2 regions of the Dehalobacter sp. CP genome follow, and region 2 is predicted to be linked to the other one. Evidence: predicted binding sites of a transcription regulator. Region 2 holds the regulator's gene; the other holds the start of a gene.
What was found. The regulator NrdR, encoded in region 2, represses ribonucleotide reductase genes. The targets are predictions, from matches to a motif close to CACNANATNTNGTG.
Positions count from the first base shown of each region.

Region 1: a site for NrdR is predicted at 9,978-9,991, ahead of AAH944_RS13190 (vitamin B12-dependent ribonucleotide reductase). Genes of this name have one in related genera too.

Region 1 covers NZ_CP157399.1:2,644,948-2,659,870, reverse strand. The annotation lists gene AAH944_RS13220 (hypothetical protein) at 1-98, shown strand, start outside; gene nifJ (pyruvate:ferredoxin (flavodoxin) oxidoreductase) at 364-3,915, shown strand; gene AAH944_RS13210 (YhgE/Pip family protein) at 3,994-6,201, opposite strand; gene AAH944_RS13205 (TetR/AcrR family transcriptional regulator) at 6,260-6,841, opposite strand; gene AAH944_RS13200 (CDIF630_02480 family spore surface protein) at 7,035-7,205, opposite strand; gene AAH944_RS13195 (hypothetical protein) at 7,221-7,391, opposite strand; gene AAH944_RS13190 (vitamin B12-dependent ribonucleotide reductase) at 7,507-9,900, opposite strand; gene AAH944_RS13185 (zinc-ribbon domain containing protein) at 10,096-10,395, opposite strand; gene AAH944_RS13180 (DUF1294 domain-containing protein) at 10,746-11,021, shown strand; gene AAH944_RS13175 (HD domain-containing phosphohydrolase) at 11,165-12,223, shown strand; gene AAH944_RS13170 (ATP-binding protein) at 12,273-13,892, shown strand; gene AAH944_RS13165 (PaaI family thioesterase) at 13,877-14,260, shown strand; gene AAH944_RS13160 (DUF1540 domain-containing protein) at 14,341-14,490, opposite strand; gene AAH944_RS13155 (hypothetical protein) at 14,688-14,923, shown strand, end outside.
Region 2 covers NZ_CP157399.1:557,911-572,833, reverse strand. The annotation lists gene AAH944_RS02920 (ribonucleoside triphosphate reductase) at 12-2,135, opposite strand; gene nrdR (transcriptional regulator NrdR) at 2,219-2,677, opposite strand; gene AAH944_RS02910 (hypothetical protein) at 2,955-3,722, shown strand; gene metH (methionine synthase) at 3,885-7,415, opposite strand; gene AAH944_RS02900 (response regulator transcription factor) at 7,694-8,377, shown strand; gene AAH944_RS02895 (sensor histidine kinase) at 8,496-10,082, shown strand; gene AAH944_RS02890 (ZIP family metal transporter) at 10,096-10,812, opposite strand; gene htpG (molecular chaperone HtpG) at 10,820-12,697, opposite strand; gene AAH944_RS02880 (LolA family protein) at 13,078-13,803, shown strand; gene AAH944_RS02875 (FeoC-like transcriptional regulator) at 13,969-14,241, opposite strand; gene feoB (ferrous iron transport protein B) at 14,268-14,923, opposite strand, start outside.

The sequences.
Region 1 (14,923 bases), 850 kb from region 2:
AGGCCAAAATAACGCTGCATAATATTATTACGGCACAAGAACAAAGGATTACGACGCTGAAAGCGACGATTGAAGATTTAGAGGATTTTCTGGATTAGACGTTCTCAGTAATGTTTGATGAAAGATCAAAAATGAGATTAACAATAAGCCTTTGAGATACTGCTAATAGTAACGCACTATTGGTAGTATTTTTTTGTAATTTTTTTGCAAAATTAACTGGTTTGCACTTCTGTGCATTTTTCGCTGGAAAGTATCAATAATATAGATCATAAAGCTTAGTACCGAGTTGACGAGGTACTGGATCATCAATTTAATAACAGATCACAAATAGGAATCAAGCTTAAGCTAAAAGGAGGTTTTTTGATGCCAATGAAAACGGCCACGATGGATGGCAATGAAGCTGCGGCACTGGCGTCCTATGCCCTGACTGAAGTTGCCACCATCTTTCCGATCACTCCGTCATCTCCGATGGCCGAAGGTGTTGATGAATGGTCGGCGCACGGTAAAAAGAATATTTTCGGTCAGCCTGTAAAAGTGGTGGAAATGGAATCCGAGGCAGGTGCTGCGGGAGCCCTTCACGGATCGCTCGCTTCAGGAGCACTGACAACGACTTACACTGCTTCTCAGGGTCTGCTACTGATGATACCGAATATGTACAAGCTTGCCGGAGAACTGTTGCCAGCCGTATTTCATGTCAGCGCGAGAGCGTTGGCGACCCATGCACTGTCCATCTTTGGCGACCATCAGGATGTCATGGCCTGCCGGCAGACGGGTTTTGCGCTGTTGGCATCCACCAACGTCCAGGAAGCACATGATCTTGGATATGTTGCTCATCTGAGCGCTATCCAATCCAGAATCCCGTTTCTGCATTTTTTTGACGGATTTCGTACTTCGCATGAATATCAAAAAATTAACTTGATCGAACAGGCGGAGATCCGGGAAATTGTAGATGATCAGGCACTCCAGAATTTCAGGGATCATTCCTTAAATCCTGAACATCCTGTGGTAAAAGGATCTACGCAGAATCCGGATGTCTATTTTCAGTTCAGAGAAGTTTCCAATCCGTTTTATGAAAAAGTTCCGGATATCGTGGAAGGCTACCTGCGGGAAATAGAAAGAATTTCGGGACGGGTCTATCACCCGTTTAATTATTACGGAGCACCTGATGCCGAGAACATCATTGTGACGATGGGGTCGGTCTGCGACACCGTTGAAGAGACAATTGATGTTCTGCAGAAGAGAGGCGAAAAGGTCGGGATGGTGATTGTTCATCTTTACAGGCCATTCTCGGCAAAATATTTCTTTGATGTGCTGCCCGCTTCCGTTAAAAAAATTGCAGTTTTGGACCGTACCAAGGAGCCGGGAGCTTTAGGTGAACCACTCTACCTTGATATTCTGGAATTATTCAGGCACACCTCGGATAGGACTTCAGAACAAGCAGCCCATCAGCCGATTATCGTGGGGGGAAGGTACGGACTGGGGTCCAAAGATACAACGCCGTCTCAGATTCTGGCGGTATATCAAAACCTGAAACAGGACAAACCAAAGAATCATTTTACAATCGGGATTGCGGATGATGTCTCCGATACTTCTTTGCCGGAGGGTGAATGGATGGATGCGACTCCGGAAGGGACGATTAGCTGCAAGTTTTGGGGGCTGGGTTCCGACGGGACTGTCGGAGCAAACAAATCAGCCGTAAAGATTATCGGGGACAATACGGACCTTTATGTCCAGGCCTATTTTTCCTATGACAGCAAAAAATCAGGAGGGACAACGGTTTCCCACCTCAGATTCGGCAGAAGTCCGATTAAGTCCCGCTATTTGGTCTTCAGCACGGATTACATTGCCTGTCATAATCAATCGTTCATTTACCATTACGATCTCCTGAAAGGAATCAAAAAAAATGGCACTTTTGTTTTGAATTGCCCATGGAAGAGCCTTCATGAACTTGAAGAGCATCTTCCGGCATACCTGAAGAAAACGATCTTTCAAAACAACATCCATTTCTATGTCATAGACGCAATTGATATTGCTTCGCAGATTGGCCTGGGCGGACGGATCAATATGGTGATGCAGGCCGCATTCTTTAAGCTGGCGAATGTCATACCGATTGAAGAGGCCGTCCGGTATCTGAAAAATTCGATCGAAAAAACCTACGGCCGGAAAGGGCAGAAGATCGTTGAAATGAACAAAGCCGCCGTAGATCAAGGCATCAGCCGGCTTATCCGTATTGAGGCGCCTGCTTCCTGGGAGAGCGCCCAGGATCAAAAAACGGAGCTCAAAGAAGAACCCGAATTTATCAAGAAAATTCAGCGGCCGATTGCGCGCTCTGAGGGAGATGAGCTTCCTGTCAGTACCTTTTTGGAGATGGAGGACGGGAGCACGCCTCTCGGGACAACAGCCTATGAAAAGCGCGGTATTGCAGTCCAAATTCCAGAATGGCAGATAGATAAATGTATTCAGTGCAATCAGTGCGCCTATATTTGTCCGCATGCGACAGTCAGACCCTTTTTATTGGATGATCAGGAAAAAGCCCAGGCACCGGAGACGTTTATAACGAAGGAAGCTGCCGGAAAAGGACTGGAGGGTCTGCATTACCGTATACAGATTGCCCCTCTGGACTGTACAGGCTGTATGAACTGTGCCGACATTTGTCCTGCTCCGGGAAAAGCATTAATCATGAAACCAGCCGAACACGAAATCGAAACGGAAGCGGAGAACTGGGAATATGCGTTATCCATTCGGCCCAAGGAAGACCGCGTGGAACGTAATAGCTTAAAGGGCAGCCAGTTTATCCGTCCGCTGCTGGAGTTTAACGGCGCCTGTCCGGGCTGCGGGGAAACGCCATATATCAAACTGCTGACGCAGCTCTTCGGTGAACGTATGATGATTGCGAATGCGACAGGCTGTTCCTCGATCTGGGGAGGAAGTTACCCTTCCATTCCATATACGACCAATGCCGAGGGCAGAGGACCGGCTTGGGCCAATTCACTTTTTGAAAATAACGCGGAGTACGGATACGGCATGTACCTCGGCGCTTTGCAGATCAGAGAAAGAATTTCCGCCCTGATGCAGGAAGCCCTGACAATGGAACTGTCCGAAGAAATCAAGACTGCTTTCAGAGAATGGCTCGATGCGTACCATGATGGAGAAAGGTCGCTGGCTGTCTCCGTCAAAGTGCTTCAGGCATTGAACAGCAATGCTACACCGAGTCATCCGGTCATCAGTGAAATATTGAAGAGAAAGGACTATCTCGTCAAACGCTCGGTATGGGCAATCGGCGGGGACGGCTGGGCGTATGATATCGGCTATAACGGTGTTGATCATGTCCTGGCCAGTGGGGACGATGTAAATCTGTTGGTTATGGATACGGAGGTCTATTCCAATACAGGCGGGCAGTCCTCCAAAGCGACCCCGACGGCCGCGATTGCCAAGTTTGCCGCCGCAGGCAAAAAGATCCGGAAAAAGGATCTTGGCATGATGGCGATGTCCTATGGCTATGTTTACGTCGCTCAGATTGCGATGGGCGCGAATATGATTCAGACGATCAAAGCGATCACAGAGGCTGAAAGATATCATGGGCCGTCCCTGATCATCGCCTATTCCACCTGCTTCAATCATGGCCTTAAGAACGGAATGGGGATGAGCCTGGCCCAGCAAAAAAAAGCAGTAGAAGCAGGATACTGGCATCTTTACAGGTACAATCCGGATCTTAAGCAGCAGGGTAAAAACCCGTTTAGCCTCGATTCCAAAGAACCCAAAGGAAACTTTAAAGAATTCCTGGAAAGCGAGATCCGTTATGCTTCTTTGAAAAACGTTTTCCCTGAGATTGCCGAAGACATGTTTAGCTTGGCGGAACAACATGCTGCTGAACGTTATGAGAGCTACAGGAAGATGGCAACCTCCCAATCCTAACCTATAATTATCCGGCCAAAATTGGTGCCTAAAGCTTGAAAATAGGTACGTTTACACCGCAGGATAATAAACTCCTGTCTATGAAACAACGGTCATTTCAACAGAGGTTTTTTCCCTTTGCTTTTTCGTCGCTCTGATGCTCAGCAGTAGATTTACTGCAAAAATTACAACTGTGATGCCTCCCAATATAGACAGATTCTCATACAGGAAGCTGTAGTTGACACCGGATATTACTTCTTTAAGTGCATTGATTGCGTATGTCATTGGTAAATATGGATATGCCTTATCAAAGAATTTCGGTACAAGCTCCAGTGGGAAGGTTCCTCCGCAAGCCGTAAGCTGAAGGATCAGTAAAAAAAGTGCCAAAAATTTGCCGACATCCTTGAGGTTCGCAATCAAAAAATCCACAATGGCGGTGAAGCATAAAGCAATCAGAATGCACACGACATAAAACATGAAAACATTCTTCACCACCAGATGCAATCCGTGCTGTAAAACAAGAGCCAATGCCACCGCTTGAACTGCAGCTACCAGTGAGAATCCAATAAACCTTGGATCCGAAGGCAGATATTTTGAAAGACGGCGTTCAAAATTGATTTCAGGATCAAGGTAAATGACGATTAGCATGAGGATCGCTCCGATCCATAATGACAACGAAATAAAATAGGGTGAAAATGCGGTCCCATAATTCGGTACGGGATCGATGCTCAGCTGATTAAGCTCAACAGGTGTTGCTGCGTAGGTATCCAGTCCATCAAGATTTGCCGTTTTGTCATTTGCTGTTTTCACTGAATCTGCAACAGCAGTCTTTGCCTCGTTGATACCATCATTCAAGGTCTGACTGCCGTTTAGAAGTCGCTGTTCGCCATCCGGAAATTTAGCCGCACTGGCGTTCAGTTCATTGCTTCCTTGGGCAGCTGCCGCTATACCCATGGCAGCCGTCTGGATACCAGAATTTAGTTGTGGATACGCAGCTGCCAATTCTGCGGAACCTTCCGCCAACTGTCCTACACCACCAGATAGCTGATTTAAGCCGGCCCCTAACTGATTTGCCCCGCTTGCCAATTGCGTTGCACCATTCATGAGTTCTTTTGACTTGCTATCGATCAATGCGATGCCGTCATTCAATTGTTTGCTTCCTGCCTGCAGCTGTTGGGCACGGCTGACTAAAGTGGCGGTACTGCTACTCAGTGTGTCAGAAGCAGTGTTCAGTTGATCCAGGGAACCTTGTGATTTTTTGTAGGTTGCCAAGATGCTCTGCATGTTTTTATCTGCCAATGCTTCAGGATGTGCTGTTACGTATGATGTCAGAGAATCAGCGATACTTTTATCGGCAGATGTTAAGCTTTTAACGCTTGCCAGGTACTGGCCCATACCATCGGCATATTTTTGTATATTTGCAGCATAATCTGTTGTTCCTTGGTATATCTGCGCTGAACCAGCTTTGGATTGATCGAAACCGCTTGTAAATTGTTGAAGCCCTTGAGCAAAGCTAAGTGAACCCGTGGCGAAAGTCGAAAGCCCTAATTGTGATTTTGTAAGACTTGCATTCAATGTTGTCAGCCCAATATTAAATTGCGCCCAATTAGCATAAAACAGGTTGGAACCCTCAGCCAATTTATTAAACGCCAGGGTGCCCGCATTTAAACCATCATTTAGTTCAATGATGCCGGTATTCAGTTTTTCTTGATTATTTTTCAGCGTGCTGATTCCATTCGACAGTTGACTGGAACCAGCAGATATTTTCCCGAGCCCATCATTCAGTTCACTTAAATCCTTAGGGATCGTTTTCATTTCGGTCGTCAATTCACTGACGATTTCTTTGGTCACCTTTTGTGAAACCTTATCTTTAAATTCGAGCATAACTCTGTTCAAAACCTGGACAGCAAGGAAATTTCTTTTCTCTTCCGGTTGATAGATGATAATGCCCTCATTCTTATCTAATTTATCTGCCGAAGCTATTTTTTCTGAGAAATCGGCCGGTATCGAAACTTCGGCATAATATTCTCTGTTTTGTATTCCTGTCTTTGCTTCTGCGTCCGTAGTCAAAACCCATCTGATGTTTTCATCGGATTTTAGTTCTTCAGTGATCTCATTTCCTAAATTTCTTGACTTGCCATTGATGACTGCGCCCTGATCCTGATTGACAAAGGCCACAGGAAGATTCTCTAATTTGCTGTATGGATCCCAGAACGCTGAAAGAAAAAATACACTGTATATGAGGGGAAGAATGATTACAGCTGCAATAACTGCTCGTTTTCTCCAACGTTTTTTCTCTAATGCCATGACATTTCCTCCAAACTGCTATTTATAACTAATTAGCTACTGCAGCTTCTATTATTTTTCAAAGATTTTCTGATAATTTAATCCCAGTTAACCAATACCCTTTGATTTCTTCTACGGTGGCTTCGTAAGAGATATTCTGATTGGATAATAGAATGCGAAGACTTGCTGCCGCTGTCATACCAAATATGGAGACGGCCAGAAGTTCCGGGCCCAAAGGTCTGATTTCCTTCTTTTCTATTCCTTCCTGAATAATTTTTTCGATGAATTGCAAATATTCTCTTAAACTTTCACGCAGCAGGAGTTGCCTGTCTTGTCTTCCCCAAACTTCGCTTAAAAGTACTTTTGCAAACTCAGGATGTTCAAAGGAAAGCTTTGTTTGAACCTCAATTAACTTTTCTAACTGTTGGATTGCTCCTTCCACATTTTCGGCTGATTCTTTAACTGTTGCGACAAATTGGTCGATAGTCCAGCGAATCATACTGACAAATAATTCTTCTTTGCTTTTATGCCGGTAAAATAATGTCCCTTTGGCGACTTTTGCCTGAGAGGCAATATTTTCCATTGTCGTTCGCTCAAACCCATTGACAGCAAATAATTGAAGTGCAGCCTGGAATATTGCTTTACCTTTTTGGTTTGTCATTTCTCTCTCCTTTTGCATTTTATACTGACTAGTCAGTGTAAATACTATGTCTTAAGGACTTATTTGTCAAGAGAAAAAGTTTATCATTCACAAGAAGAAAGCATTTTTCACATTAAAGTAATTAACAATAGGAAAGGAGCTGCTGCCTGCGAATGATTATTATTCGTTGCAACAGCCCCTTAACCCAAATTGTTTATTTTTCGTTGGAATCCACATATTCTTTGGCATTGTGAACTTCAAGTTCTCCGGGAATGCCTACATTCGATACAGGCTTCTTTGTTTCAAAGCGGCTGTTCCAGGCGGCGGTAGTATGTTTCTCAACAGGGTTCGCCATAGAATTTTCTTTCTTTTTATTATTGGCCACTTTTCTATTCCTCCGCTACGCTTTATCCGGGGACCGTTTTCTATCTTCAGCCATCCGGCCAATCGCCTGTGGACTGGCAAAAGCAATCGAACCTGCCGGCATCGGATGAGCATTATTCAGGTGGCCCCAGGCAAGTGAGTTATTGGTTGTCAGTATTTCTTTAACTTTGCGTCTGTCTTTCGCCATCGCGTGATCCACCTCACCAAGAATTATTCGCTGCCTGTAGTTTCTGATATTTATTAGAAAAAAATACACAGTCATCAATGGAAAATGATGACTGTGTATTTTCAAAGTTGTTATTTTAACCGCATTTGGAATAGCCGCAGTGGATGCAGACCATGCAGCCGCCTTCGTGATTCACGGGCATTCCGCATTCAGGGCAGGCATTGTCGATCGCGACGGCGGCCTGAGCTTTTTTAATTACGGCTTTTTCAGTTTTCTTCAAATCATCCGAAAGGACAGGTTCTTCTGTTTTATTGCGATTGATAATCGCAGAATTGCCGTTTACACCGATATCCTTATACTTTTTGATTACCCGCGAGATTGCATCCGGGCACGAGGTGACATTGACACCTTCTCTTCGGATGCAGGCGGGACAGCGGATTCCACGGATCTGCTCTATGATAGCATCAACAGAGATGCCCGAACGCATCGCGATTGAGACTAGGCGGGAGGTTGCTTCCGATTGGGAAGAACAGCCGCCGGCTCTTCCCGTATTGGTAAACACTTCACAGATGCTGGTTTCATCGGCGTTTACGCTAACATAGAGATTGCCGCAACCAATTTTTATCTTTTCAGTGACGCCGACAGTCACCGGCGGGCGGGGCCTCGGCTTGATGGTAGGCATTGGCGCAGAAGCGGTTGTTCCAAACTCAGCGGAGGTCTCGGGCTTTGCAGTCGTCTCAGGTTCAGCCGTGGCTTTAAAATCAGCCGCCGGATTGGCAGTTTCTTTCGTTCCGGCAGAAAGCACCTGCTGTTCACGGCTGCCGTCCCGATAGACCGTAATTCCTTTGCAGCCAAGCTCAAAGGCTAGGCGAAACGCTTCGGCCACATCTTCGCAGGTAGCTGTATTTGCAAAATTAATAGTTTTGGAAACCGCATTATCCGTATATTTTTGAAAAGCAGCCTGAATTCGGATATGCCATTCAGGAGAGATCTCCTGCGCGGTAACAAAGACTTTCTGCACCCATTCCGGGACTTCCGGCAAGCCAAAGACGTTACCTCGTTCGGCAATTTTGGCCATAAGCTCCTTTGAGTAAAAGCCATACTTATGCGCATAATCTTCAAAAAGCGGGTTAACTTCAATCAGCGCCGTACCGTCCATGACCGTTTTCGTATAGGCCACGGCAAAGAGCGGCTCCACGCCGCTGGAAGCACCGCAGATCATCGATATCGTCCCTGTCGGGGCAACCGTAGTCAGTGTAGCATTGCGTAATTCGATCTTGCCGTCATAAATGGAATCCTGATAATTAGGAAAGGTACCGCGTTCTTTGGCCAGTCGCTGGGACTCTATACGGGATTCGGTACGGATGAATTCCATAATCTTTTCGGCGAAGGCTGTGCTTTCTTCGGAAATATAGGATGTCTGCAGAAGAATCATCAAATCTGCAAAACCCATAACACCCAGGCCGATTTTCCGGTTTCCTTTGACCATTTCTTCGATTACGGGAAGAGGATATTGGTTGACATCAATCACATCATCGAGAAAACGGGTCGCGAGCCTTGTGACATAGCCCAAACGCTCCCAGTCAATTACGGTCTTTCCGTCCTTTTCCGCCGCCATAAGCTTTAAATTAATGGAGCCAAGATTGCATGCTTCATTGGGGAGTAAGGGTTGCTCGCCACAGGGGTTGGTAGCCTCAATCACACCAATATGCGCTGTCGGATTATCGCGGTTCATCCGGTCAATAAAGATCATGCCCGGTTCGCCGTTCCGCCAAGCGTGGTCAACAATTTTAGCGAAGACTTGTTTGGCGGGGAGCTTGCCTGCCGACTTTCCAGAGTGAGGGTCAATCAGGTCATATTCCGTGTCATTTTCCACAGCTTTCATAAATGATTCCGTTGCAGCAACCGAAATATTGAAATTGTTAATATCTCGGTTATCTTCTTTGCAGCTGATAAATTCCAGAATATCCGGGTGGTCGATCCGAAGAATGCCCATGTTGGCGCCGCGTCTTGTTCCTCCTTGTTTGACAGCCTCCGTAGCGGCATTAAAGACTTTCATAAACGAAACAGGACCGGAAGCAACCCCTCCGGTGGAACGCACCGTGCTGTTCTTCTGACGCAGCCGGGAAAAGTTGAAGCCTGTTCCGCCGCCTGACTTATGTATGATGGCTGCATGTTTCAGTGCATCAAATATATCCTCCATACTGTCCCCAACCGGCAGAACAAAGCAGGCGCTTAACTGTCCAAGGTCACGCCCGGCGTTCATCAGTGTCGGCGAATTCGGCATAAACTCCAAATTAGCCATGACGGTGTAAAATTCTTTGGTCAAATCCTGAATTTCCTGTGGGTTTTTACCATACTTTTCTTCAGCGCCGGCAATGACCGAAGCAACCCGGTAAAACATCGCTTCCGGCGTCTCGCATTTTTGGTCATTTTCCTGCTTCAAATATCTCCGTTCCAGAACAACTCTGGCATTCGGCGAAAGATTGGCTTTGGGCCACTTTTTCCAAACTTCCGTATTGTTACGCAACGTTTATACCTCCAAAATTTATTCGAACTATAAATCCGGTTAGTAAACTACAAGTAGTACTATATAAAGTTTACCGATACTATATCTGGTAGTCAAGGGGGTTAAGTGGAAAAATTAATCATAAAAAAATAAATAGGCTCTCAAAACAAAAACCCCCCCGGGTAAGATACCCGGAAGGGTCTGATAACAATTAAATTACCAGTTGTTTCTGGAGCGGGGTTGGTAGCAATCCCGGCAATAAACAGGTTTGTCACCAGTAGGTTGGAAAGGTACTGTGGTTTCTTTGCCACAAGCAGAACAAACAGCAGGGAACATTTCACGTTGAGGGCGTGAATAGCCACCATTTCTGCTCTGTGCTTTTCTTGCTGAACGGCATTCGGGGCAGCGGCCTGGTTCGTTCGTGAATCCTTTTTCAGCGTAGAATTCCTGCTCGGATGCAGAAAAAGTGAATTCACGGCCACAGTCTTTACAACTTAGTGTTTTGTCATTATACATAAATGACCTCCTAGATTTATTACCCGCCTCATTGGAAGTTGATTCGACATCTTCCCTGAGCCTGAGGCAGTCGAGAAGGTCTTCTAATCCCTCAAATATTAACGAGCAATACTTAGTATAACTAAAAAAATACAAATTGTCAAAACAAAGTATAAAGTATTCTGTCTGATTTTTCAAACTTCTCAGTATTTTTTCTATTAATCTTTATGTTTTGTCCTATAATCTTTATATTTTATCCTATTTAGTCCTAATATCTTTCCAAGCATTTCTCTGCGTATTTTTTTCCTGTCTCATTCATGGTATGATTTTGGTCATAAATGGCTTTTGACTGAGCAAGGGAGGTTGCAGATATGGAATATATCTGGCTTATATGGGGATACATTGTCCTTGTAAATATTTATGGTTTTTCCGTTATGGGGTGGGATAAATATAAGGCCAAACGGGGAGGCCTGCGGGTCCCTGAACGCCGTTTCTTTCTTACAGGACTGATATTCGGGGCTCCGGGGATCTATCTGGCCATGTGTTTCTTCCGGCATAAAACCAAGCATAAGGCCTTTGTATACGGTATCCCTGTTCTGATCATATTGAATATATCTGTTTTTGTCTATTTTCTGCAAAAATTTTAAAAGAAAAAATTGTAGAGATTCCAAGGATATACATTTTTTATCTAGAATTTCCCATAAGAATAAGGTATATTAAGATATAGTGGCCGGCTGACCGGAAATTTCCTCATTAATAAGCAGCTGATTTGTGAAAGATTGGGAGGCGGATGAAGATAAATACTGATAGTATTTCAAGGGCCAGAATACTGATCGTCGACGATAATTCCGTAAATATTTTGTTACTTGAAAAACTGTTAAAAATGTCGGGATACAGCAATATCATGTCCACCACTGATTCCAGGGAAACCCTGTCCCTATATCGGGAGCATAATCCCGATCTGATTTTAATGGATTTAAGGATGCCTTACCTTGATGGATTTGAGGTCATGGAGCAGTTGAATGCAGTCAAAGGGGATGACTTTCTTCCGATCATTGCCATTACAGCCTACAACGATCAGGAGCACAGATTGAAAGCCTTAACGCTCGGCGCCAAAGATTTTATCGGAAAGCCCTTCGATTATGCTGAAGTTCTGATGCGAATCAAAAATATACTGGAAATACGTTTACTGAACAACGAAATCAGAGAGAACAATCGCAGACTGGTCAATAAGGTTCAGGAGAGAACAAAAGAACTGGAAGATCTGCAGGTTGAACTGATCCACAGGCTGGCGAGAGCCGCAGAATTCCGGGACAGCGAGACAGGAAATCACATTGTGCGAATGAGCAAATATACGTATGAACTTGGCAAAGCCTACGGATTGCCGGAAAAAGACTGTGAACTAATGTTTCATGCCAGTACGCTGCATGATATCGGGAAAATTGGCATTCCCGACGAAGTACTGCTGACACCAGGTAAACTCACTTCTGATGACTGGGAAAAAATGAAGACCCATACCGTTAAAGGGGCTCAGATCCTGGCCGGCAGTTCAGCGGAAATGATTAAGCTTGCTGAGCAGATTGCGCTGTATCATCATGAAAAATGGGATGGAAACGGTTATCCGAACGGACTTCAAGGAGAGGAAATCCCGCTGGTGGGACGAATTACCGCCATTTGTGATGTGTTTGATGCTTTGATTTCGGAGCGTCCTTACAAGAGGGCGTGGGAAATTGACGAAGCCTCAGCTGAGATCGAAAAAGGCAGAGGCACACACTTCGATCCTTCCCTTGTCGATCATTTTATGAAAATTATGCCGGTAATCAGGGAAATTACGGAAATCTATAAATAACAAGTTCTACCCATGGTCATCGAATGTAATAAACGGCGGCGGTGTTGGAATGAGGTCAAAAGAGTTAAAGAAAAAGCTACCGCTTTTCCAGTGGACTTGGCGCACCTATGTTTGTGAAGCACTTATTCCATTGATTATCATGGGATTGGTGTTTATTGCTATTTTCATTCTCGCGCACTTCTGGCTGCATAAAGAAGTATCAGGTGTGCTGATTGCTGGTCAGGGAGAAGAGTTCTATGCCGCGCTGAACGGTTTAAGCGATCAATTGTACCGTATCGGCCGTTTTATCATTGTAGGTCTTCTTATTTTCTATAGTATATTTATCATTATGTTTTACCGGAAAGCTCATCGAATAAACAAGGCAATCTCGGAGCCTCTGGCCAGAATTAAGCAGATGGTCCTTGACATCGGCACAGGACAGTACCTTCAGGAACAACCAGATTTCTTCATTGAAGAGCTGCAGGATGCGGCAGTTTCAGTCGTCCAATTGGGCAAACGGCTGCATCATCTCGACGCCAATCTGACAGTTTATCAGTCTGAAATCAGAAAAAAGGAAGAAAATCTGCAGGCCCTGGTAAAATCTATTGATGATGCTATTTTTGAAGTAGATGAATTCGGAATCGTTCGGAATGCTTGGACAAATGATCAAAGTATTTTGATCAGACCGGCTGCTGAAATTATTGGTTCCTCCTTTTATTCCGTGATGGATGAGGAGACCGCAAAGATCAACATGACCTTGATCAGCCGTGCTATCCAAAGCAAGGAACCGGAGGTATTTGAATATTTTCTGAACACTTCAAAAGGGGTCCGTTGGTATCAGGCACGGATAGCCCTTATTGACAATGATAGGCATAGTGTTTCCATCTCCGTAAGAAATATTACCGATAGGAAGGCCCTGGAAAATTCGCTTATTTCAGCCAAGATGGAGGCTGAACGGGCCAGCCTGGCCAAATCGGAATTCCTCTCGAGTATGAGCCATGAATTTAAAACACCCCTGAATGCAATTATGGGCTTTGCCCAACTCCTGGAGATCGATACGGAGGCTCCTTTAAACGAATTTCAGAAGCAGAGTGTCAAAGAAATCTATAAAGCAGGGAACCACTTGCTTGACCTGATTAATAAAGTCCTTGATCTCGCGAAGATTGAAACAGGCAAATTTGATGTCGTGATTAAACCGGTAGAAATCAAACCCGTCGTAGAATCTTCAATTAATTTAGTCAAGCCTCTGGCTGATCTGAAAGAAATTGTGATCACGGCAGCATATTCCGGGTGTGAAAATTATTGTGTGGCGGCAGATCAGATCCGTTTGAAACAAGTGCTGCTGAATATTTTTTCGAATGCAATTAAATATAGTTTTGATAATGGGATCGTTCAATTCAGCTGTCAGGAGTTTGATGGGTGGCTGCGCTTCAGCATCATCGATAGCGGTTTAGGCATTCCGTTGGAAGAACAGGGTAAAATATTTGATCCTTTTTTCAGGGCATCAAATATCAACCATTTAATCGAAGGTACCGGGATTGGGTTGCCGGTTGCCAGAGAATTGATTGAACTGATGGGCGGAAATCTTGGATTTGACAGTCAAGAGGGAAAGGGAAGCCATTTTTGGTTTGAACTTCCGTTGGTTCATGCCAGCTCGGCAGAAAGGATGACAAAATGGATAACATATTAGAGGAAATGGGTAAGGATATTTTTGCAAAATATGTAGGGATAGAAATACTCAAAGCCGAAGCCGGAACGGCTGAGGCCAGGTTAAAGATAGACGAGCACCATTTGAATTCGCTTGGGATCGTTCAGGGAGGAGCCATTTTTACGCTGGCGGATTCGACACTCGCTGCAGCGTCGAATTCCCGGGAGGGTACGGCAATTGCCGTAAATGTCAGTATTACCTACTGTCAAGCTGCCGGTCTGGGAATACTCACCGCCAGGGCCAAAGAAGTGTCCTTAAACCGGAAAATAGCGACCTATCTGGTTGAGGTCACAGATGAGAAAGACAATCTCATCGCCATGTTTCAGGGAACGGTTTACAGAAAACAATAAAATAAAAAGCCCATGTTCGTACCATGCTAACGTGACATGGTGCGAACATGGGCCCTGGGATTTCATACACCTGGCATTCATTACTTCTGAGGTTTGAAGGTATCACACTGTGTTTCTTCCGAGCCTTGGGAATACTCGGCTCCGCTGTGATTCACCTGAATCATCGGCGCATCGCACATGACATCTTTATTGTAATGACACTCGGTGACTGTACATTTAATTGAACCCATTTTTTTCACCTCCTTGGGCGAGTATCTTATTAACGCTAAAGCTTTGGCGTTTATACCTCTTATTATTATGAACAAAAATTAATTTACTATGTGATTTGCAAAATCAATAAGTTTCTTAAAGATGCTTCGGCGTCTTTTTTTATAAGGTTAGCATAAATGGAAAATTATTGCATAAGGCCGCATATATTATTATTGTCATGATCATTTTCTGGAATGGGGTGACTCACACGAACGACTTTAATTACAGATATGCCGTAAACCACAGCAATCCGGTGAATTATTATTATCAACCGCAGCCGGGCAATCCCAGAAAGCTTTGGGGCTGTCCAATGCAGAAAAATAGCTGGAATAACGGTATCTATCCTCTCTTTGAACCTCCGGTTCCCTCCAGGGCCAATCCGATGTTGCTTACGCCGGCAATTTTTGGAGCTGC
Region 2 (14,923 bases):
ACAACTTACCCTTACTTCGCTACACCGTCAAACAGACTTGGCGTGACTCCTGTAACACGGTATTTGATGGTTTCTTTTTTCTCTTCCTGTTTGCCGGGGTTCATGGCGGAGATCGGTCTATAGAAGCCGGTGACCCTCGTCATGACCAGGGTTTCCCTGCCGCACTCGGGGCAGTTGAAATGCTCGCCTTTGATATACTTGTGGTCTTCGCAGATGCTGAAGGTCGGAGTCAGCGTGAAATACGGCAGCTGGAAGTTCTCAAATACCCTGCGTACGACGGCCTTGGCAACGGCAAGATCATCGAGACTTTCAGCCAGATAGCCATGAAGCACAGTCCCGCCGGTGTAGAGCGTCTGCAGGTCATCCTGAAGCTCAACGGCGCGGAACAGGTCGCTGGTATAACCGACAGGTAGGTGGGTGGAGTTCGTGTAATAGGGTTCATTGTCACCGGCCGTAATCATATCGGGATAATGCTTTTTGTTGATTTTGGCCAGACGGTAGCTCGTACCTTCCGCGGGTGTTGCCTCGAGGTTATAGAGGTCTCCGTCTTGCTCCTGGAATTCCTGGATGCGGTCTCTCATATAGTTCAACGTTTCCTTGGCAAAATTTTGTCCGAAAACAGTGGTGATGTCATCGGCGTCCGAAGTAAAATTACGGATCGCTTCATTCATGCCGACTAGACCGATCGTCGAAAAGTGGTTCGTCCAGTACTTGCCGAATCGTTTTTTAATATCTCTCAGATAAAATTTAGTATAGGGATACAAGCCGTTGTCCGTCAGGATCTCCAGCGTTTTGCGTTTGGTCTGCAGCGAGGACCGGGCGATGTTCATGTGGTTATCAATCAGCGTGATGAACTGATCCCAGTTGCCTTTAGCCAGATAGCCGTACAACGGCAGGTTCAGGGTCACAACTCCAATGCTTCCTGTGAGCGGATTGGCTCCGAACAGGCCACCGCCGCGTTTTCTGAGTTCCCTGTTGTCCAGACGCAGACGGCAGCACATGCTTCTGGCGTCCTCGGGATTCATATCGGAGTTGATAAAGTTCGCAAAATACGGGATTCCATATTTATCGGTCATTTTAAAGATCGCTCTCGATACTTCACTGTTCCAGTCAAAGCCCTTTGTGATGTTGTATGTCGGGATCGGGAAGCTAAAAATATTGCCGTCAGCGTCCCCTTCGAGCATGACCTCGCAGAACGCCATATTGATGATATCCATCTCAGCTTGATATTCCCGGTACGGCGTATCCAGGAATTTGCCGTCAACGACAGCAGGCTCATCTTTAATGGCCGATTCGGCCGCCCGCACATCGAGCGTAATATTAAAAAATGGAGACTGGAAACCCACCCTGGTCGGGACATTGACATTAAAAATAAATTCCTGAATCCCCTGTTTGACTTGTTTATAATCGAGGTTATCCACTCTGACGAACGGAGCAAGATAGGTATCAAAGCTGGAGAGCGCTTGAGCACCGGCAGCTTCTCCCTGTAAGGTATAAACGAAGTTAACGATCTGTCCGAGTGCGGAACGGAAATGTTTGGCCGGTTTGGAGGTTGTTTTGCCTTCCGCGCCCCTAAAACCTACCAGAAGCAGATCTTTGAGATCCCAGCCGACGCAATATGGAGCAAGGTCTCCCATGTCATGATTGTGCAAAGCACCGGAATCGTGCGCTTTGCCGACTTCAGACGGAAGCAGAGACTGCCAGAAAGCATTGGTCGCTTTGCTGGTTACAAACCGGTTAAGCCCCTGAACCGAAAATCCCATATTGGAATTCTCTTTGATTTCCCAGGTTCCCAGCCCCAGGTAATCAGAGAATAATTTATTGTTATCGTTTTTGGCGCTTTCCTGATTTCGAATGATTTCATGCTGGAAGCGGTACCGGATATATGCTCTGGCGACATTGGTATTTCCTGTCTGCATCAGGACATCTTCGACTTTGTCCTGAATCTGCTCGATTTGGAAGCCTTCATTCTTACTGTAAGCAGCTTCCAATTCCGAGAATACCCTGTCGGTAACAATCTTCGCCCAGTTGGTGACATTGGGGGTCTCGGTAGCAATAAAAGCCTTTTCTACCGCCTTGCAAATCTTTTCCTGATTAAAAATTTCTCTTCTTCCATCCCTTTTCACAACGTACATGGCTTAGTCCTCCTGCTCCCATATATATTTATTTGCATGGATATCCTGTCTTTATCGCAAGGATCTCAGTTGGGGGGACTGTTTTATTTACGGCGCTTTACCAGCCCGTTCAACTCTTCCATAAACTTTTGAATATCCTTGAACTGCCTGTAAACAGAAGCAAAGCGAATATATGCAATTTCATCTGCTGCAAACAGTTTTTTCATGACGGCTTCGCCGATCAATTCGCTCGGCACTTCGCGGTCGTTGATATCACGCATTTCTCTTTCGATATCGGTGACCATTGTTTCCAGCTGTTCGGTAGACACGGGGCGTTTTTCACAGGCCTTGTTCAAGCCTGACAGCAGTTTATGACGGGAAAAGGGCTCTCTTCTGCCATCCTTTTTCACGACAATCAGCTGAAAATCCTCGTAGCGCTCATACGTCGTAAAACGCTTTGTGCAGACATCGCATTCCCGTCTGCGTCGGATAGCAGTGCCTTCCTCAATCTGTCTGGAATCCAGCACCTTCGTGTCGTCACTCTGACAAAAAGGACAGCGCAATACCCTCATCCTTCCTATATCTTGTATATTCCTTATTTTATCAACACTACATATAGTAAGCAATAGCCTTTTATTGGCGTTTTTATGCATCTAAGGCCTTCTATATGGATTATTTTACGTTTTACTTGCGATTTTAGTTCTTGGAGATTTCATGCAAAACATTACTTAAGTCCCATATCATTGTAAAATAAATAAATCAAGACAAACACACTTCCGTCAAAAAAACATATCCTTTTATTGTAAATATATTCCAATATAACCATAAGGAGGAATCCCCATGAGTATTGGTCAACCCTCCTATCTTCTGCAAAAAGTTGCACCGATTGTACTGAGGGAACTTCAGCCATACATCGCCGGTAAAGTTGGTCCCCTCGTTGCTGAAAAAATTGGCATGCCCATTGCCAGGAAAGTCGGACTTCCACTTGCTAAAAGAATAGGTATTCCTATGGCCCGTAAAACCGGTACCTTTTTGTTGAACCGGGTCGGCTATCCGCTTATTAATAAAGTCATTTTCAAAGGAAATCCCCCTTCATTCCTCTTGCCCGGAAATCCCCAGGCAAACAGTGGCACAGGAATAAAGACAATGGTGACAGAAGCAGGATCAGGACTTGGGCCAAGTTCAGGATCAGAAAATGGTACCGGTACTGGAATAAGCACCGGTTCAGGTACAGTTATTAATACAAGTAAAGGTATAAAAAGGACAAAAAGAACAGAAACAGGAGTAGGATCTGAAGCAGGTGTACGCGGGAGAAAACAAACCAAAGCAGAAAAAAAGATTGAAAAGCAAAACAGAAAGCGCCAAAAAACACGGAGAGGCTTGTTTAGCTTTGGTAAAAATCTTCAGTCCTTCCCGACTGGAATCCGTCCGCTGAACCAGATTGTACCCGGGCCGGCCGTTCCTTCTCCTATTCCGGAAGCACCGAGTACCTTCGTCCAGCCTCTTGTTCAAAATCCAGCTGTCCAAAATTCTTATGAACTATTTGATCAAAATCAGAATTATGCTTCAAGTCTCTTTAGCAGAAGAAGGCAAAACCATGGTTTTTGAAAAATTTAAACACGAATAACAGCTATGAAAAGTTAAAGAAATCTTAGGAAAAAGAGGCCAGTAAGGCTCTATAAAAACTAGTTGACAACACACAAGACGCATGAAATCCCGCCTCAGTCTCGAGACGGGATTTCATGCATCGATTAGCATCTACTACAGAGATCAACGGTTAATATTAAATATTTTAGCTTCGGGATGAGAAAAAACAACAGCGGTAACAGACGCTTCGGGGTCCATCATGAAATTCTCTGTCAGTGCTATTCCAATCTCCTCCGGTTTCAGCAGTCTGAACAGCTTGGCCTGTTCTTCCAGTGCTGGGTAGATCGGGTAGCCCGGAGAAACCCGGATGCCGTTATCAATCCCCCAGATTTTACGCATCTTTTCATGCATGATGTCAGCAAATCCTTCAACCAGCTCCAGGGCCAGAACCTGAAGAAGAAACGACTTCAGGTATTCGCCCTTGTCCCGGTAATTCTCGGCCTTTTCTCTAATTCCCAGGCCCGTAGTCAGCGCAAACATACCAAGATAATCATACGTCTGCTCCTGACCGTCAAGCTTATTCCAGGGACGGACATAATCAGCGAGACAAAGGCCATTGTCTTTTTGCTGACGCGGAAAACTGAGTTCTTCAAGAACAATATTTGAAGCTTTCAGATTCGAATCCGGATTCGAATCTGATTCTGAATCCATAATAGCGACCGTATTTCCGTTCGCACAGGCCGGATAAAACGCAAATACCCCATTGACCGTAATCAGCTTGTGTTCTTGGATCTCTTCCAGGAAATCCTGAACAAATTTCTGGATTTTGGCTGATTTATCCTGGGAAACATCTTCGGAATCCAGCAGGAGGCTTTCCGCTGCCTTGATTTCTTCCTGGGAAGGATGGCGCAGTTTGTTTTTGACCCCGAGATAACGCCTCAGGATAAAAGGCAGATCCAAGTTCGGGATAATCTCCGCCAGCGGATAATCCAGAAGGACCTCCCGTGCTGTATGCTGCGGGCGGCAGACAGGTCCGTCAAAGCTGACCGGCGAAAATCTATTTTCGCTGTGGTTGTCAGAAATACTGCCGGAGGTACTGTCTGGGATGTTGCCGGAAATCGTACCAACATTACCGGCCTGATCATTATTTTTAGCTGCGTTATAGCTTCCGGAATCATTGGCCGGCTTGCTTTTCAAGCCATTCAGAAGATTCAGTCCAGCCATGGCGTCGCGCGCATACAGGACAGGTCCGCCGTATTGCGGGGCAATCTTTTCTTCGGTATATTTGCGCGACAGAGCCGCGCCTCCGAGAATCAGCGGGATATTGATTCCGGCTGCCTGCAGGTCCTGGGCAGTCAACAGCATCTGCTGAACCGATTTGACCAGAAGTCCGGATAGACCGATCGCATCAGGGGCCTCTTTCCTAGCCGCTTCAATCAGCTGTTCAGAACTGACTTTGACGCCAAGGTTAATCACCTTATAACCGTTATTGGACAGGATGATCTCCACAAGATTCTTACCGATATCATGGACATCGCCCTTGACCGTTGCGAGCAGGATCTTCCCTTTGACCGCCTCCTCAGCTTTTTCCATATAGGCCTCTAGGATGGTCACCGCTGCCTTCATGACTTCGGCACTCTGCAGAACTTCAGCCACGATCAGCTGGTTCCTGTTAAAGAGGCTGCCGACTTCCTCCATACCTTTCATCAGCGGACCGTTAATAATTTCGAGCGGCCGATATTTCGTCAGGGCCTCGTACAGATCATTCTCCAGGCCCTCTTTGGAGCCTTCCACAATAGCTCCTGCCAGCCGTTCCTCAACGGAAAGCCCGGACGTCTGTTTTTGTTCCGTGACCTTTTTCTCTCTGTAAAAATCGGTAAAAGCTTTTAAGGTCTGGTCATTCGTATTTAAGAGCAGATCTTGGGCCAGTTTTTTCTCTGCCTGAGGAATCGTCGCATAACGTTCCAGTTTTTCGGAATTGACAATCGCGTAGTCCAGTCCGGCTACGGTATTCAAATAGACGAAAACGGCATTCAGCACTTCCCGGCCTGCTGCAGGCAGACCGAAGGAGACATTGCTGATCCCAAGAATCGTCTTGCATTCCGGATATTTGGCTTTGATCAGTCGCAGGCCTTCAATGGTCTCAACTGCAGAACCGAGATACTTGACATCCCCGGTCCCTACCGGGAATGTCAGCGGATCAAAGATAATATCGGCAGCTGAAAGACCGTATTCATGCACCAGCAGATCGTAAGAGCGTCCGGCCACTTCGAGCTTGCGTTCCCGGGTCAGGGCCATACCCTGTTCATCGATTAAGCCAACCACGACTGCAGCCCCGAATTTTCGAAGCAGCGGAACAACTTCATCAAAGCGTTCCCGGCCGTTTTCAAGGTTGATCGAATTAATGATTGCTTTGCCCTGAATTAACCGGAGCCCTGCTTCCAAAACCGCGGGATCGGTCGTATCCAGCATCAGCGGCGCTTTGACTTTATTGACAACATGGGGCAGAAAGCTAACCATATCCTCAAGTTCGTCCCGGTCGGGATTGGCCACACAGACATCCACAATCTGAGCGCCCTTCTTGACCTGATTTCGGGCAATCTCGGAACCTTCTTCATAATATTCACCGGCAATAAGCTCCTTGAATTTGCGAGAACCGATCACATTGGCCCGCTCGCCGACCAGCAGCGGCCGGTTTTCTTCTTCGGGCCAGACTGCTTCGAGTCCTGCGACGCTGCTTCGTTCAGCAGCCCGCATTTGTCTCGGAGCGTACTTGGCCAAGGCTGCTGCCAAGGCTTCGATATGGCGATCCGTCGTCCCGCAGCATCCACCGGCAATGTTCAGCCAGCCTTTGGCTGCGTAAGCGGCCATCTTTCCGGCAAACTCTTCCGGAGTTTCCTGGTAGCCGCCTTCTTCATCAGGAAGCCCCGCGTTCGGGTAACAGCTCACGGCGCAAGAGGCAAGCCCCTCCAGGGTTCTGAGGTGATCGTTCATCAGTTCCGCTCCGGTGCCGCAGTTCATGCCGACGGCAACCGGCTTCAGGTGCTGTATCGAAATATATAAAGCTTCAATATTCTGTCCTGCGAGCATCGTACCCGAGGGTTCAATCGTCACGGAAACGACCAGCGGCACCTCCCGCCCAAGTTCAGCAAAGGCGCGTTGGATCCCGAGTCCTGCCGCCTTGATATTCAGCGTATCCTGACAGGTTTCGACGATTAGCAGATCGACGCCTCCCTTAATAAGGCCAAGGGTTTGACGGCAATAAGCCTCTTCCAGGTCAGTAAAAGTAATACCGCCTCCAAAGGCCAGCATCTTGGTCGTCGGGCCCATGGATCCAGCCACAAACCGCGGTTTTTCCGCTGTAGACCATTTGTCGGCCGCTTCGCGGGCCAGCCGTGCCGCAGCCTCGTTGATTTCCATATCCCTGTCCCCGAGATGATATTCCCCAAGGACAATATTTGTGCCTCCGAAGGTATTGGTTTCAATGATATCCGCACCGGCTTTCAGATAGGCCTCATGAATATCACGCACGATATAAGGACGGGTGAGCGTCAGGATTTCGTTGCAGCCTTCTTGTTCAGGCCCTCCAAAATCTTCGGCAGACAGATCCTTCTGCTGAAGCATGGTTCCCATCGCTCCGTCCAGAATCAGAATTTTTTTCGCAAGTAATTCATTAAAAATCTGTTGTTTCATGGTCTCACCACTTCTTTGCAAACTTTTCCTCCAAGCTTCCCTTGGGTTTATCATATTATTTTACCATGATTATACGATTCGTCCAATCTATACATTTCGTATTTCCTGCGTATTTCCTGCGTAATCATTTTTGTATATTTTAAGCAGCATATCCGGATATTCCGAGCTGCAGAAAATTCTTGTTAAAATTGCTCAAACCGTTAAAATAGTTATATATGGCGATATACAGACGAATGCGACTGTATTCAGTTTCCTTTCAGAATAATCGTGTATTTTAAAGATACAGGAGGAATAAACGAATGGCCAATAAATTCAGAATACTTATCGTGGATGACGACGCTTCAATCCGCCAGATGCTCAGCCTGGGGCTGAAGCAGGAGGGTTACGATATCGGAACAGCGGACAACGGGAAAAAGGCGCTGGAGATAATCCCGGTCTTTGAACCTCATGTCATCATCCTTGACATTATGATGCCGGTCATGGACGGATATGAACTATGTGAATCCATCCCGGAAATATCCGGTGCTTCCATAATTATGCTGACTGCCAAGGATACATCCAAAGACATTGTCAAAGGACTGCGCCTCGGAGCCCACGACTATCTGGTTAAGCCTTTTCACTTTGACGAGCTGCTGGCCCGGATCGAGGTTCAGCTGCGTAACCGTTTCCCGGATCTATCCGGCAAAAGAACCATTGGCCGGTTTACGATCGATGAACTGAAAAAGTCAATCCTGCTCGATAATCAGCCTCTGCAGCTTTCTCCGACCGAATATAAACTGCTGTCCTATCTTTTATGGAACAGCAACCAAACGTTGAGTAAAGAACAAATCCTGATTCACATCTGGGGTTACGATTTTGAAGGAGAGGACAATATCGTCGAGGTATATATCCGCTATCTTCGAGAGAAACTCGGGGATCTGGATCACACGATCATTAAAACCGTCAGGGGCCTCGGTTACCATCTGCAGACAGAACAGCAGTAACTGGCAGTCTACACGAGATATCAAATATCAAGCATTTTACACAGGAATATCATGACGCATTGCATGTTTAACATTTCAATCGTTGTGTTTTAAGTATGATCACATTAGGGAGATCATCATGAAAGTTCATCCTCTGGAAAAACTGAATATTTGGCGGCAATCCCTGGTAGGGCAGCTCCTGCTGCGTTTCTGGGTGTGCCATATCATTTTTTTTACGTTAATTGGGGCTATTCAGTATACTTCCCTGAAAAATTCCCTGTATCAGAGCGTGGAGCAGAACCTGCTTTCAGACTATTACGCCATACGGAACAGTATGGGGAGCTGGCTTTCGAGCAGTGAGCTTCCTCCGGGAAGATTCTCCGAACTCCGCCCGGGAAATTTTGTGGCGTTTTATACCAGCGACTATCAACTTAAATCGATTGTTTACAGCTACGGCAAGACGAACAGTACGGTCCCGAATCTCAGCCGCAACCAACTGCAGTTTGATCTTGCTGAGAAGGCGAGATCCGGCGGATGTTTTATTTTTCAGGATACCGACGAACAGCAGTATATGCTGATGGTGGCCCCGGTCGTAACGAACCAGCTTTCGGTAAACAGTCTCCCCCTGGAACAAAACAACGATATTCAGCCTTATGCGGGCTATGCTTTGATCGGTCAGCCGCTGGCTGAACAGGACCTGATCTTGAGCCGAAATCTCAGAGGATATACTTTTAACGCGATCATCATTATTCTACTCAGTACATTTTTTACAGCGCTGGTTTTGCAGAAACCACTGGAACCGCTTCTGAACATTTCCTCTACGGCCCGCAAGATTGCCGCCGGCCGCTATGACCTGCGCCTTCCGTATATGAATAAAACCGCTTCGGAAATCCAGCAGCTTCGGGAAGCTTTAAACCATATGCTTGGACAGATGGAGAATGCTCTAAATACGGAAAGATCGGCTAAAAACCGGATGGCTCGGTTTATTGCCGATGCTTCTCATGAACTCAGGACTCCGCTGACCTCGATCAGAGGCTTCCTGGAAATACTCCAGCGGACAGGTATGGCAGACAAAGAGACTTTGGATGCCGCCCATCAGACCATGCTGATCGAGACGGAAAGACTGATCAGGCTTACCGAGGGTCTGTTGACCTTAAATCGGATCGCCCAGGAAGAAATAAACAGCGATCATTCCGAAGAGCTCAATTCCGGACTGCACGATGTGCTTCCCGAGCTTATGCCGCTTTTGGCCCCCCTGCTTAAAGACCGTACTTTCAGATTCAACGGCCAGGATTTCCGGACAATTGATGATTTTGTCTCAGAAGTCCTGGATACGTCACAAGTACTTCCATTAAAACCCGATGAACTGAAACAGATACTGTACAATCTTGTTAATAACGCTATTCAACATACACTTTCCGGTGGAACGATTGATATCCTCGCTAAATCGGAAAATTCCCGTTTTATTCTATCCGTCAGGGATAACGGTGAAGGAATCCCGGTTGAAGACGTTCCTCATATTTTTGAAAGGTTTTTCCAGGGAGACCGTTCCCGTTCCCATGGAAAAGGCCAAGGATCGGGACTCGGCCTGGCAATCGTATCCGAACTGGTGTACCTTCGCGGAGGAGAAATACGGGTCGAAAGCACTCCCGGAGAAGGAACCACCTTTACAATATCTTTCCCACTGATTCATGTGAAAAACGATAACCTAGATGAAACAAAATAATTGATTGATCATTCTACGACAGGATTAATGCCAGGATAAAGCCGAGCATGATGCCGACATTGGCATATTCACTGTGGGAATGGTGGCTTTTCGGAATCAGTTCGTCACTGCTGATATAGATCATTGCTCCGGCCGCAAACGCCAGAAAGAAAGCGATGATGAGCGGAGAGATCAGGCCAAGAATCATTCCCAGCCCGGTACCGAGCAGCGTTGACATACCGGTCATGGTCGTAATCAGGACGACCCTCGATTTCGGGACGTTGGCGAGACACAGCGGCATCGCCACACAAAGACCTTCAGCAATATTATGCAGACCGATTGTCAAGGCTGTCATGACGCCCATGTGATACGATACTTCGCTGGTCGCACCGATCGCGATCCCTTCGGGAAGATTATGCAGTGTGATTCCGAGCGCGATAAAATACCCCATCTTGGCATAGTTACTCAAATCCGCTTCAACCTTGTGAATGTGCGGCATTGAAATATCCACCAGAAACAGGAACAGAGCTCCGGCTGCAAAGCCGGCAATACAAATGATACTGTTGCTCATGTCTAGGCTGGTCGGAATCAGACTTAAGGCAGATATCCCGATCATGATTCCTGACGCAAATCCGAGCGATATTGAAAGTATCTTGTTCGTGATATTTTTTATCGAGATAGAGATGACAGCGCCAAGCCCGGTAACCAGACCCGCTATCAGCCCGTAGAGTAGAATCGTAATAATAATCACTCCGGTATTATTTCTTCACAACCGCTCTTTCCAGGATGTTATAGAGTCTGTTAACCATACTCCTGGGATCGATGATCAGCCCGGCGGCAATCTGCGAGTTTTCCAGAATCTGTTCCGCCGCTGCCGCAGCAAATGCGTCGCCCGACTTGCGCAGTTCATTGATTCCCTGAATGACCGGATGCCGGCTGTTAATCTCCAAGATTCCTGCTGGGATATCTTCCATATCCTTGTTCATGATCTGCATCATTTTCTGCATACTATGCGTTCCGTATGAGCTGAGCACAACCGCAGGACTGTCCACGAGACGTTTGGAAGCACGCACCTCGGTTACCCTGTCCCCGAGTGTTTCTTTGAACCAATCCAATAAGGCCTTCACTTCATCCTCTGGAATTTCACTTTCGGCATTACCGGGCTGCTCAGCATCTAAATCCGGCAGATCCTGACTGTCCTGTTCGGCCGCAACAATCTTCTTCTCTTTGAATTCAGGAAGCCCGCCTAAGATGTAGTCATCAATCGGTTCATACGTATAAAGCACTTCGATGCCCTTGTCCTTAAATATCTCAAGATACGGCCCGGATTCAATGACTTTACGGTTAGAGCCGCTGACATAATAGATCGCTTTTTGTTCCTCTTTCATTCTTCCAACGTAGCCTTCCAGTGAAATCAGCTCACCTTCAGCCGTCATGTTGGATTCAAAGCGCAGAAGCCTGACCAGCGCATCCTTGTGGGCATAGTCCGAAGCTGCTCCTTCTTTGATGAACCTGCTGAATTTTTCCCAAAATTGATTGTATTTGGCCGGATCATCTTTGGCTTGCTCTTCGAGATATTTTAAGAATCTGCCGGTGACTACCTTGTTCAGTTTGGCGACAAGCGCATTGTCCTGAAGGGTCTCCCTGGAAATGTTCAGGGGAAGGTCATCACTGTCAATGACGCCGCGTACAAACCGCATCCACTCCGGCACGATGGCTTCAGATTTTTCCTGAATCAGGACTTTTTTGCAGAATAGGTTAACGCCTCTCTCCATTTTGCTGAAGCCGAACCGCTCATAATTTTCTCCGGGCACAAACAGCAGTGCTTTGATGGAAAGTGGCGCATCGGAGGAAAAGTGCATTCTGTAAGATGGCTCGTCAAAAGCATTGTCGATATATTTATAGAATTCCGTATATTCCTGCTCACTGATTTCGGATGCGTTTTTCGTCCATATTGCTTCGACGGTATTGACTTTTTCACCGTTGACTTTCACGGGATAAGGGACAAAACTCGAATACTGTTTGATAATCCTGTTGATTTCGTCAGCTTTGCTGAAATCATAGGCATTTTCTTTTAACTGAAGAACGATCCTAGTCCCGTAATTGCTTTGATCACCCGGTTCTATTAAATAGCTTCCTGCTCCGTTTGAAGACCAGATCCAGCTTTCGGAGTCCGGTCTGAAAGAGCGGGTATAGAGCGTTACTTTCTCCGCAACCATAAACGCTGAATAAAATCCGACGCCGAACTGTCCAATCAGGCTTAAATCGGTATTGTTTCCGGATCCGGCCTTTCTGACCTCGGTCAGCTGTCTGATAAATTCCTTGGATCCTGAATGGGCGATCGTACCCAGATTCTCAATCAGTTCTTCTTTGGTCATTCCGATCCCATTATCGGTAATGGTAAGCGTGTGTTTTTCTTCATCCGTTTCGATGGAAATTTCCAACGGCTGTTCGGATTCGCTTATCTCATTTTCGGTGAGCCTGCAGTAGCGCAGTTTCTCCGTAGCGTCAGCTGCATTGGATATTAATTCTCTTAAGAAGATCTCTCGCTCCGTATAGAGAGAATTAATAACAATATCCAGCAGCTGGGTGATTTCTGTCTGAAACTCCCTCGTTTCAACATTGTTATTCATCATTACCAACCCTCCCAATCATTTCATATGGCTGTGCTTTGGTCGAATCAAAAATCGACCATCATATTATACCATGGAATGGAAAAAAATCTAACATTCAAACACTTGTTCCTTCAAATACTTGTTCCTCTGACTTTCTTAGTGCTGAAACCAAAAAAATATTCCAGTATTCAGGATGGTGTTCTAATTTTTGGAATGAAATGATACGTATATAGAGGACTTTTTACGAGTCATCACGAAAAATAATATAACGAAATATAGTTTAACAAAATATCATTTTTGAAGAGTTACCCGCTAATAGAGTTTGACATCATTCTTATCGAATGATTAAATCTTTAAATTCCATTATCTGAATACAAAAGAAGGTATAGGAGGAGAATATCATGGGATTGACGCGACGGTATCTTGCGCTTTTGCTCGTTTTGCTGCTTCTTTGCGTTGGGGCTTTATCTGGCTGCGGCGGAAAAGAAGAACCCGCTGCCCAAAATGAAGCAACCTCGGCTCCGACAGAGACAGAAACACAGACTTTACCTGATGATAACGAAATTGTATCCGGTCTGATCGGGAAAGGACAGCTGGTCAAAGAAATGGCCTATGATTATGTGATTGTTGGCGGCGGAGCATCTTCGGAAAGCAAAGTCTGGTTCAAGGATCAGAAAATGAAAATGGAGGGCACCTTTAACGGCCCAAAGATGACTTTTATTTTTGATAGGTCCAAGAAGGAGTTTATTACTTATACCTCGGGTCAAAACAGCGCCATAAAAATGACGTTAAGTGAATATAACGGTCCGGATACCACCACCCCTGTTGATTATGTCAGTGGTCTTGTTGAATCTAAGTATACAATAGGCGGGACTGAAACAGTCAACGGCATGGAGTGCAAAGTCCTTACTTTCACCAACGAAGGATCAACTGTCAAGGAATGGATCAGCACCGAGTACGGCATTGTTGTGAAGGCCCAATATGAGGCAGGGGGCGAGATGACCACTATGGAATTCAAAAACCTGCAAATTGGAACAGGTGCCGTACCCGCTGGGACTTTCGACCTGCCGTCAGGAATGGAAGTGGTCGACATTAACGGCATGATGAATCTCGACAGCAATAAATAACAGATAAATAAAATAGTAGATGAATGGCTTTTTCATATTTCCGACTGTAGGGTGAACCCCTAGAACAAGCGTAACTTAAAATCTATAAGATACTGTTAATCGTTTTATACTGTTGACAGTATTTTTTTAATGGTTTTTTTAACTTAGGTGTTGCGTCATATACCCTTACCGGTTCGTGGATTCCAAAAGCACCCTCCCCTTTGCCGTGAGCGTCCACAAGATTGCTCCCGCTTCTCCGTTTCCTTTGCTGCAGCAGCCCCCGCACCCCTTACATTGTTCATTGACGCAGGCTGCATTATCCGCAGTTAGGTATCCAAGTCTTTGCAGGTCATTCAGCATTTGTTTGATCATCTCTGGATCGAGATCTAATTTTTTTGCCAGCGAAGAAAAGGAGTTCGCTTGTTTACCGGCAATTTCTGTTAACAAATTGATCAGCATCGCAATACCTCCTGCCTATTCTTCGTTTAGATGAACAACGAACCGAGCTGAAAGATCAGTACCGCTGCGATCCAGCCAATAATCAGTGAGTAGAGAACAGAAAACAGTGTCCATTTAATAGAATTGGTCTCCTTTTTAATTATTCCGATGGTCGCTGCACAGGGTGAATAAAGTAGGGTCATTACCATAAAGGCATAGGCGGAGAGCGGCGTAAAATGCTGTGCTAAGACTGCTCCAAGCATTCCTTCGCCTGTCCCGTAAACCAGCCCGAACGTCGCAATGATTGCTTCCTTGGCACCAATCCCGACAAGAAGTGCTACAGAGGCCTGCCAGCTGCCAAAACCAGCCGGGGATAATATAGGTGCGATGACTGTGCCTAATTTTCCAAGGAGACTTTCGGCGCTTCCAGGTTCAACGCCGACCGGGAAAACGGATAGCATCCAGATCAGGATGACGATCCCGAGGATCACAGTCCCTGCTTTCCTGACAAACGACTCCGTTTTTTCCCACATGTGCCGTATCAGGCTCTTCAGCGTTGGCAGACGATAAGGCGGGAGTTCCATAACAAAGTAGGATTTTTCCTGCTTGAACAATGTTTCACTCAGGATTTTCCCGGCGGCGACAGCAACCATGATCCCTAAAAGGTACAGTGAAAAAATAACCAATCCTGCCAACGGTATGA